DNA from 2 places in the Streptomyces sp. NBC_00080 genome. Region 1 is predicted to be linked to the other one. Evidence: riboswitches for the same ligand, from Rfam matches in the RefSeq annotation. Region 1 holds a riboswitch; the other holds the start of a gene.
The links. A riboswitch is a leader RNA that binds a small molecule or an ion and turns the genes downstream of it on or off. The one in region 1 is predicted to bind cyclic di-AMP.

Region 1 (4,274 bases):
CCGGCTCTGAGTACCGGCTCCGACTGCCGGTTCCGGCTGCCGGTTGCGGCCGCCGGTCGGTTCACTGGTCGGAGGCGTCGGACTTGTCGACGCCGTCCCAGACGTTCGCGTACCAGGGGCGGTCGGCCGCCCCGAGGTCGGCGCGGGACTGCCTGGCCGCGTCCGGATCGATCACGACGAAACCGGTCTCCCCCGGCAGCACGTAGTGCAGGCGCTGCCGGATCTGCTGCTCGGCGTAGGCGTCGTCCTGCCAGCGCGCCTTGAGGTCGCGCAGCTGCTCGACGCGTTCGCTGGCCTGCCGCTTCTCGCGCTCCAGATCGGCGATCTCGGCGCGCTGCGAGACGTACTGGCGCATCGGATAGGCCAGGGCCACGATCAGCGTGCACAGGACGAGCGCGAGGAGCGCGGCGCGGCCGGTGAGCCGGGAGCGGCGGGCCTGGCGCTTGGTCTGGGAGCGGTAGACCCGGGCCGCGGTCTGCTCGCCGAGCAGCTTGATCCTGGTCGCGGTGGAGAAACGGTCCCGGTCCTTCACGGCCACTGCTTCCCGCCTCCCGTCTCACACGTACGTACGTCCCCGCACACGGTACGGGACCGGTACGGGGACGTACGTACGACTGGCGGAGCCTTGACCCGGTTAGGTCGGGCGGCGTCGGCCCTTGCTGTGCCCTGGGTCCGCGGAGCGGACGTGCGGGAAGGTTCAGCCCTTGAAGCGCGGGAAGGCGGAGCGGCCGGCGTACACCGCGGCGTCGTCGAGGATCTCCTCGATGCGCAGCAGCTGGTTGTACTTGGCGACGCGGTCCGAGCGGGCCGGGGCGCCGGTCTTGATCTGACCGCAGTTCACCGCGACCGCGAGGTCGGCGATGGTGACGTCCTCGGTCTCGCCGGAACGGTGGGACATCATGCACTTGAAGCCGTTGCGCTGGGCCATCTCGACGGCGTCCAGGGTCTCGGTCAGCGAACCGATCTGGTTGACCTTGACGAGCAGGGCGTTGGCGGAGCCCTCCTCGATGCCGCGGGCCAGACGCTCGGGGTTGGTGACGAAGAGGTCGTCGCCGACGATCTGGACCTTGTCGCCCAGCTTGTCGGTGATGACCTTCCAGCCGGCCCAGTCGTCCTCGTACAGCGGGTCCTCGATGGAGACGAGCGGGTACGCGGAGACGAGCTCCTCGTAGTACTCGGTCATCTCGGCGGCCGAGCGGGACTTGCCCTCGAACTCGTACTTGCCGTCCTTGTAGAACTCGGACGCGGCGACGTCGAGCGCGAGCGCGATCTGCTCGCCGGGGACGTAACCGGCCTGCTTGATGGCCTCGATGATGAGGTCGAGCGCGGCGCGGTTGGACTCCAGGTTCGGGGCGAAGCCGCCCTCGTCGCCGAGGCCGGTGGACAGGCCCTTGGTCTTCAGCACCTTCTTGAGGGTGTGGTAGACCTCGGCACCCCAGCGCAGGGCCTCGGAGAAGGACTCCGCGCCGATCGGGGCGATCATGAACTCCTGGATGTCCACGTTGGAGTCGGCGTGCGAGCCGCCGTTCAGGATGTTCATCATCGGCACCGGCAGCAGGTGCGCGTTGGGGCCGCCCAGGTAGCGGAACAGCGGCAGGTCGCTGGCCTCGGAGGCGGCGTGCGCGACGGCGAGCGAGACGCCGAGGATGGCGTTGGCGCCGAGCGAGCCCTTGTTGTCGGTGGCGTCCAGGTCGAACATGGCCTGGTCGATCAGGCGCTGCTCGGTGGCGTCGTAGCCGACGAGCTCCGGGCCGATCTGCTCGATGACGGCGAGGACGGCCTTCTCGACACCCTTGCCGAGATAGCGGTTGGGGTCACCGTCGCGGAGCTCGATGGCCTCGAAGGCACCGGTGGAGGCGCCGGACGGAACGGCGGCACGACCCGTGCTGCCGTCGTCGAGGCCGACCTCGACCTCGACCGTGGGGTTGCCTCGGGAGTCCAGGATTTCCCGGGCTACGACGACGTCGATGGACGGCACGAGCATCTCCTTCTTGGGATGTGACGCTGGTTGTGCGGGGCCCGGGGGCCTTGATGAGCCCTTGCTGAGCCTTGCGACTAGAGCCTAACCGCCCCGGGACCGTCGGCAGTCGACCGACCGTCCCGTGGACAGACAGACGGTACCTATTGTTTCCGCCCGGAACAAAGGGGGTGGCCGAGAAAAGCCGACAGGAAGTGACGAACGGGCAAAGAGAAACCCCGCTCCGGTGCGTACGGGGGAACACGCACCGGAGCGGGGGGCCCGTGGGGACGGGGGGTGACCCTCACGAGGTCTTCAGTGTGCCGACCTCGCATATGAGGGCGCTGTGGCTTCTCTGGGGGCCAGGTGTCACTTCAGGTGGAGCTGCTGGCCCGGGTAGATCAGGTCGGCGTCGGTGACGATGTCCTTGTTCAGCTCGAACAGCTTCGCCCAGCCGCCCTTGACCTTGTGCTTCTCGGCGATGGAGCTGAGGGTGTCGCCCTTGACGACCTTGTACTCGCCGTCACCCTTCTTGACCTTCTTGCCGGTCGGGGTGGTGACCGTCTTGGAGGCGGCCGGGCGGTCGGTCGAGCGGGAGGCGCTCTGCTCCTCGGTCGAGCGGCTGCTGGTGCTGCCGCTGTTCGACGAGCCGGAGGAGCTGGACGAGCCGGAGGAGCTGGACGAGCCGGCGCTCGAGCCGTTGTAGGCGGCGCCGGACAGGCCGGTGCCGCAGACCGGCCAGGCACCCTTGCCCTGACCCGCGAGGACCTTCTCGCCGATGGCTATCTGCTGGGACTTGGAGGCCTGGTCGGCGGTGGAGGCGTAGGCGGTGCCGCCGTACGCGGCCCAGGTGGACGCCGAGAACTGCAGACCGCCGTAGTAGCCGTTGCCGGTGTTGATGGACCAGTTGCCGCCGGCCTCGCACTGGGCGACCGCGTCCCACTCGGAGGCGGTGGCGGCGGAGGCGTTGCCGGCCGCCAGCAGCGGGGCGGCGATGGCGACGCCGGTGACGCCGGCGAGCGTGGCGACGCGGGTCGCCTTGGAGGGACGGCGGTGCTTGCCCTTGGCGGAAAACAGCATGGTGGATCCCCTCACCGACGCCTGCGAGGTGAGCTGTCGGGTTCGGGCCGTGTGAGTTGCCCGGCCACCTCCTCGCCCGTCGGAGCGCTGCTCCGTGGGAGGTGTGGCTTCACCCCTAGCCGTTCCGGTCAACCGACCGGTCCGGCACTTACCTTGGGTCCCCCGCTCCTGCCTACGGCGCTTGACGCGACGACTGTTCCCGGGTCGTCGCTGGCAGGATTCGGCGTTGCGACGGCCGGGGCTCGGGTTGCCGAGCGGCCTCGACCGTAGACACGCGATCGGTGGAATTTCAAAGACGATCAGGGCTTCTGAGACTCATCCCACACTTTCACCAAACCGGACATTCGGCGCGAAGCGTGACGCGAACTCCCGCTGTTTTTCTTGGGCTTTGCGCCCTATTCCACCCCTGTGTCGAGGGTCTGACCGGCGGCGATGGCGCTCGGGTCAACACCGATGAGGTCCCTGTTCTCGGCGTAGAGGGCACGCCATCCGCCGTCGATGCCAAGGGAGTCGGCGATGGATTCGAGGGAGTCGCCCTCCTGGACGACGTAGGTGGCCGCGGCATGCCGGCCCGCGGACGCGGCGGTGGTGCCGTCCACGCCGGCGTCGGTCGCGCTCCTGGTCGCGGCCTCGTCGGCGGTGGCGCCGCGATGCTTGCCCGAGCCGAGGGAGCCGGTGTCGACCAGGCTCCAAGAACCTTCATCCTGGACGTATTTGTCCGACTCGTCCGCACCCGGGGTCGCCGTGGGTGAGCCGGCGCCCGTCGAGCCGTCGCCCCGGCCACCGGAACCGCCGGACGTGCCGGAACCGTCCGTGGTGGCGGAGGAAGAGGACGAAGGGGATGAAGCGGACGCCGAAGGCGAACTGGAGGAATCGGCGGACGAGTCGGACGATCCGGCCGAGGAGTCCTCGTCGGTCGTGGAGCCCGAGGAGCCGGACAACCCCCGGGACAGGTCGGACAATCCGGAAGAACCAGATGAGTCGGACGAGCCGGAGGAGTCGTCCGCCACGCCGGTGTCCACGTTCAGCGCGCCGTTCTCCTGGGTGAGCCCGGAGGTCAGCCCGCAGGTGCCCCACGCGCCGATCCCCTCGGCCGCGAGCACCTTCTGCGCGACGGCGATCTGCTGGCTGCGGCTGGCCAGGTCGGGACTGGTCGCGTAGTCGAGGCCACCGTGCGCCTCCCAGTCCTTCTGGGTGAGGCTCAGGCCGCCGTACTCGCCGCCACCCTCGTCGGCGC
Region 2 (4,274 bases), 540 kb from region 1:
CCCATGCTTTAAATTTGAAGCAACTGGTTTGTGGTGCCCCTCATGCCCCTCGCGAGTCCGCGGTCAGGCGGTCACGGGGTGCCGGAGCAGGGCGACGAGCGGCGACGCCACGGGAGATCCTCCGGAGCCGTCTCGTCGCCGCCGTTCTCCTGGAACCCGCGTGCGACCTGCGTGAAGATCTCCTCCAGCTGTCCCACCTGCTCGGGGGTGAGCCGGTCGAACAGGGCCGCGCGGACCGTCTCGACATGGCCGGGCGCCACGCTCTCCAGCACCGTGATGCCCTCGTCCGTCAGGACCGCGACGCTGCCGCGCTTGTCCCACTGGCAGTCCTCGCGCCGCACCAGCCCGTCCTTCTCCAGCCGGGAGATCGCGTAGGTCAGCCGGCTGCGGGTGATCTTCAGCCGCTCCGCGAGGTCGGTCATCCGCAGCCGCCGGTCCGGGACGTCGGAGAGGTTGGCGAGGATGGAGTAGTACAGGTGGGGCATGCCGGCCTCCTGCTGGAGCTGCCGGTCGATCGCGTCCTCGAGGAGGAGGTAGCCGGCAACGTACGCGCGCCAGGCGCGTTGCTCCTCGGGGGTGAGCCAGCGAGTAGTCATGCCCCCAGTGTAAGTTTGTTTCAAACTTGAACCAAGCCCTGCCCGTCATCCCAGGGAGAGCCGCGCCGATGCCGTACCCGTACGTCCTGCTGTCCGCCGCCGTCTCTCTCGACGGCTATCTGGACGACACCACGCCCGAGCGCCTGCTCCTTTCCGGCCGCGCCGACTTCGACCGCGTCGACGAGGTGCGGGCCTCCGTCGACGCCATCCTCATCGGCGCCGGCACGATCCGCGCCGACAACCCCCGGCTCCTCGTGAACTCCCCCGAGCGCCGCGCCGCCCGCGAGGCCGCCGGACTGCCGCCGTACCCCCTCAAGGTCACCGTCAGCGGCTCAGGGGACCTCGACCCGGCGGCGAACTTCTGGCACACGGGCGGCGAGAAGATCGTGTACACGACGGAGAAGGGCGCCGAGCGGGTCCACGCGCTGGGCCTTGCCGCGGACGCCGTCCCGCTCGGCCCCGAACTGGACTGGCGCCGCCTCCTCGAACACCTCCACGACGTGCGCGGCGTACGGCGGCTCATGGTCGAGGGCGGCGGAACGATCCATACCCAGCTGCTCCGGCAGGGCCTCGCCGACGAGCTCCAGCTCGTCCTCGCCCCGCTCTTCGTGGGCGACCCGGCCGCGCCCCGCCTGTTCGGACCGGGCGGCTACCAGGGCGGACGCCTGCGTCTGGTGGAGACCCGGCGCATCGAGGACGTCGTCCTGAACCGCTACGAGCCCACCGCCCCCGGTGCCGGACCGCTGCCCGCCGCGGCCGACCGGCACTGGCTGGCCCTCGCCTGCGCCCTCGCCGCCGACTGCCCGCCGTCGGGCACCGCCTTCAGCGTCGGCGCGGTGATCGTGGCCGCCGACGGCACGGAGCTGGCACGCGGGCACTCCCGCGAGGCCGGCGACCCGGTCGTGCACGCCGAGGAGGCCGCCCTCGCGAAGCTCGATCCCGCCGACCCCCGGCTGTCCACCGCCACCGTCTACAGCAGCCTCGAACCGTGCGCCCGGCGCTCCTCCCGCCCGGCCCCGTGCGCCCGCCTCATCCTCGACGCGGGGGTGCGCAGGGTGGTCACGGCCTGGCGCGAGCCGGACACCTTCGTCACCGAGGCGGACGGAACCGGCCTGCTGACGGCCCAGGGCGTCGACGTCCTCGTGCTCCCGGAGTACGAGGAGCGGGCGAAGGAGCCGAACCGGCACCTCCTCTGAGGCCGCTGGGGCCCCGCGGATCAACCGATGTGCTTTCCGTCCCGCTGATGGCGTACAGTTGTGTTCATCGCCGCGGGGTGGAGCAGCTCGGTAGCTCGCTGGGCTCATAACCCAGAGGTCGCAGGTTCAAATCCTGTCCCCGCTACTGATAAACCGAAGGCCGGAATCCGAAAGGGTTCCGGCCTTCGGTGCTTCGTCGACCACTTCGACTGCTTCGGCGACTCCGACGACTCCGCCCTCTTCCTCACTCTTGGTGACCGGACGACCGCCCTGCGCATAACGACTGGGTCACCATCAAAACTCCCGTGACTGACGAAGCGTTTCCGGGGCATGTCGAGGCGTGGTCAACTCGCCCGTTTTTCACCGCTGGTAGCCCAAAAGTCCAGGCCGGAAATGTTGTTGATCAAGAGGAACAGCTTGGAAACCCACCCCCGGGTCTATTAACGTTCGATAACGCAGCGCGGTCGTCCCAGCCGGCACCAGAGTCGGCTCCGTGCGGCACGTGCCGAATCCCGCAAGGGAACCGGGGAACCACCACCATGGGGTGAATCACGCGGAAGCCGTCGTGAACTCGCAGAGTCCACGACCGGTATACGCGCGTAGGAGACCTTCCCGCTCCGAACCCGTCAGCTAACCCGGTAGGCGACGGAAGGAAAGGAGTGCGCCCGCGTGGCGTCCAACCCGCCTGCCCCCGAGGCCCCGTACGCGCCCAGCCAGCGGCCCACCGAGACCTTCGGCTACGGCGACTACCGCACCGACGAGGGACCTTGGGAGGAGTGGAACCCCACCGCGGAGTCCACTCGCCCGGTACGCGGCAAGCACCGCGTCGCCAAGCAGCGCGGCGGCGGATTCGCCCGCAGCTCCACCGTTCTCGGTGTCGGCGTCATAGCCGCCGTCAGCGCGGGTGGCATGGCCAGCGCCAACACCGGCAAGGCCCCGGTCTCCATCTCGATGCCGGACCTGCCCAACGTCGGCTCGCTCATCTCCGACGACGACGAGCCCACCCCGGAAGCCGCGCCGGCCCTCGCCAGCTTCGGCTCGGAAGCCGCCGTGGACACCGAGGAGAGCACCGCCGACGCCGGCGAGGCGCTGCGCAGCCGGATCATGGCGCAGGCCGAGTCGCAGCAGTCGCAGGTCGAGGTCAAGGCTCTCGCCGCAGCCGCCAAGGCCGAGTCCGACGCCGCCGCCAAGGCCGAGAAGGAGGCGGAGGCCAAGGCCGCCGCCGCGAAGAAGAAGGCCGCCGAGGAAGCAGCCGCCAAGGCCGAGGCCGCGCGCCTGGCCGAGCTGGCCAAGCAGTACACGCTGCCGACCTCCTCGTACACCATCACCTCGACCTTCGGTCAGGCCGGTTCGCTCTGGTCCTCCGGCTACCACACGGGTCTCGACTTCGCCGCGCCGACGGGCACGCTCATCAAGGCCGTCCACAGCGGCACCATCACCGAGGCCGGCTGGGCCGGTTCCTACGGCTACCGCACCATCCTGACCCTGGACGACGGCACCGAGCTGTGGTTCTGCCACCAGTCGTCGATCAGCGTCAGTGTCGGCCAGAAGGTCGCCACCGGTGATGTGATCGGACGGGTGGGCGCGACCGGGAACGTCACCGGGGCCCACCTCCACCTCGAGGTCCACCCGGGCGGCAGCGCCGAAGGCATCGACCCGGCGGCCTGGCTGCGCGACAAGGGCCTCAACCCCTGAGTCGTCCCTCCCGAGCCCCGATCCGTCTCTCCATCCTGATCCTCCCGGCAGCCCCGACGCCCTCGGCGTCGGGGCTGCCGGTCTGTGCCTGTCACAGCCGCGGTCACAGGTGCCGGTCATACGTGCTGTTCACATGTTCTTCGCGTCACGCCCGGAATGGGCGGGCCGTCGGCGCCCGTTGACACGAAGCATGACTTCTCTTCGCAAGCTCGGCTCCTCCGACCTCGACGTCTTCCCGCTCTCCCTCGGCGGCAACGTCTTCGGCTGGACCGCCGACGAGACGGCCTCCTTCGCCGTACTCGACGCCTACGCGGCCGCGGGCGGCAACTTCGTCGACACCGCCGACTCCTACTCGGCGTGGATCGACGGCAACAGCGGCGGTGAGTCCGAGACCATCATCGGCAGGTGGGTACAGGCCCGGGGCAACCGCGACGACGTCGTGATCGCCACCAAGGTGAGCCAGCACCCCGAGTTCCCCGGCCTGTCCGCCGACAACATCAAGGCCGCCGCCGAGGCCTCGCTCCGCCGTCTGGGCACCGACCACATCGACCTCTACTACACGCACTTCGACAAGCCCGAGGTGCCCGTCGAGGAGATCGTCGGCGCGCTCGACGAGCTGGTGCGGGCGGGCAAGGTGCGGCACATCGCCGCCTCCAACATCACGCCCGAGCGTCTCCAGGAGTCCCTGGAGTTCTCCGACCGTGAGGGCCTGGCCCGCTACGTCGCCCTCCAGCCCCACTACAACCTGGTCTCCCGCGACACCTACGAGGGCGGACTGCAGGACCTC

Region 2: it holds a riboswitch for cyclic di-AMP, as region 1 does, so the genes downstream of both, OHU34_RS22510 (M23 family metallopeptidase) here and OHU34_RS24900 (transglycosylase family protein) in region 1, are expected to answer to the same signal.

Annotation. Positions count from the first base shown of each region.
Region 1 is NZ_CP108235.1:5,549,538-5,553,811, reverse strand. Features, by position in the region: gene OHU34_RS24910 (septum formation initiator family protein) at 62-538, opposite strand; gene eno (phosphopyruvate hydratase) at 698-1,984, opposite strand; gene OHU34_RS24900 (transglycosylase family protein) at 2,327-3,037, opposite strand; cyclic di-AMP (ydaO/yuaA leader) riboswitch at 3,041-3,227, opposite strand; gene OHU34_RS24895 (transglycosylase family protein) at 3,433-4,274, opposite strand, start outside.
Region 2 is NZ_CP108235.1:5,011,065-5,015,338, forward strand. Features, by position in the region: gene OHU34_RS22495 (MarR family winged helix-turn-helix transcriptional regulator) at 72-596, opposite strand; gene OHU34_RS22500 (dihydrofolate reductase family protein) at 665-1,792, shown strand; tRNA gene OHU34_RS22505 (tRNA-Met) at 1,864-1,937, shown strand; cyclic di-AMP (ydaO/yuaA leader) riboswitch at 2,286-2,454, shown strand; gene OHU34_RS22510 (M23 family metallopeptidase) at 2,462-3,487, shown strand; gene OHU34_RS22515 (aldo/keto reductase) at 3,678-4,274, shown strand, end outside.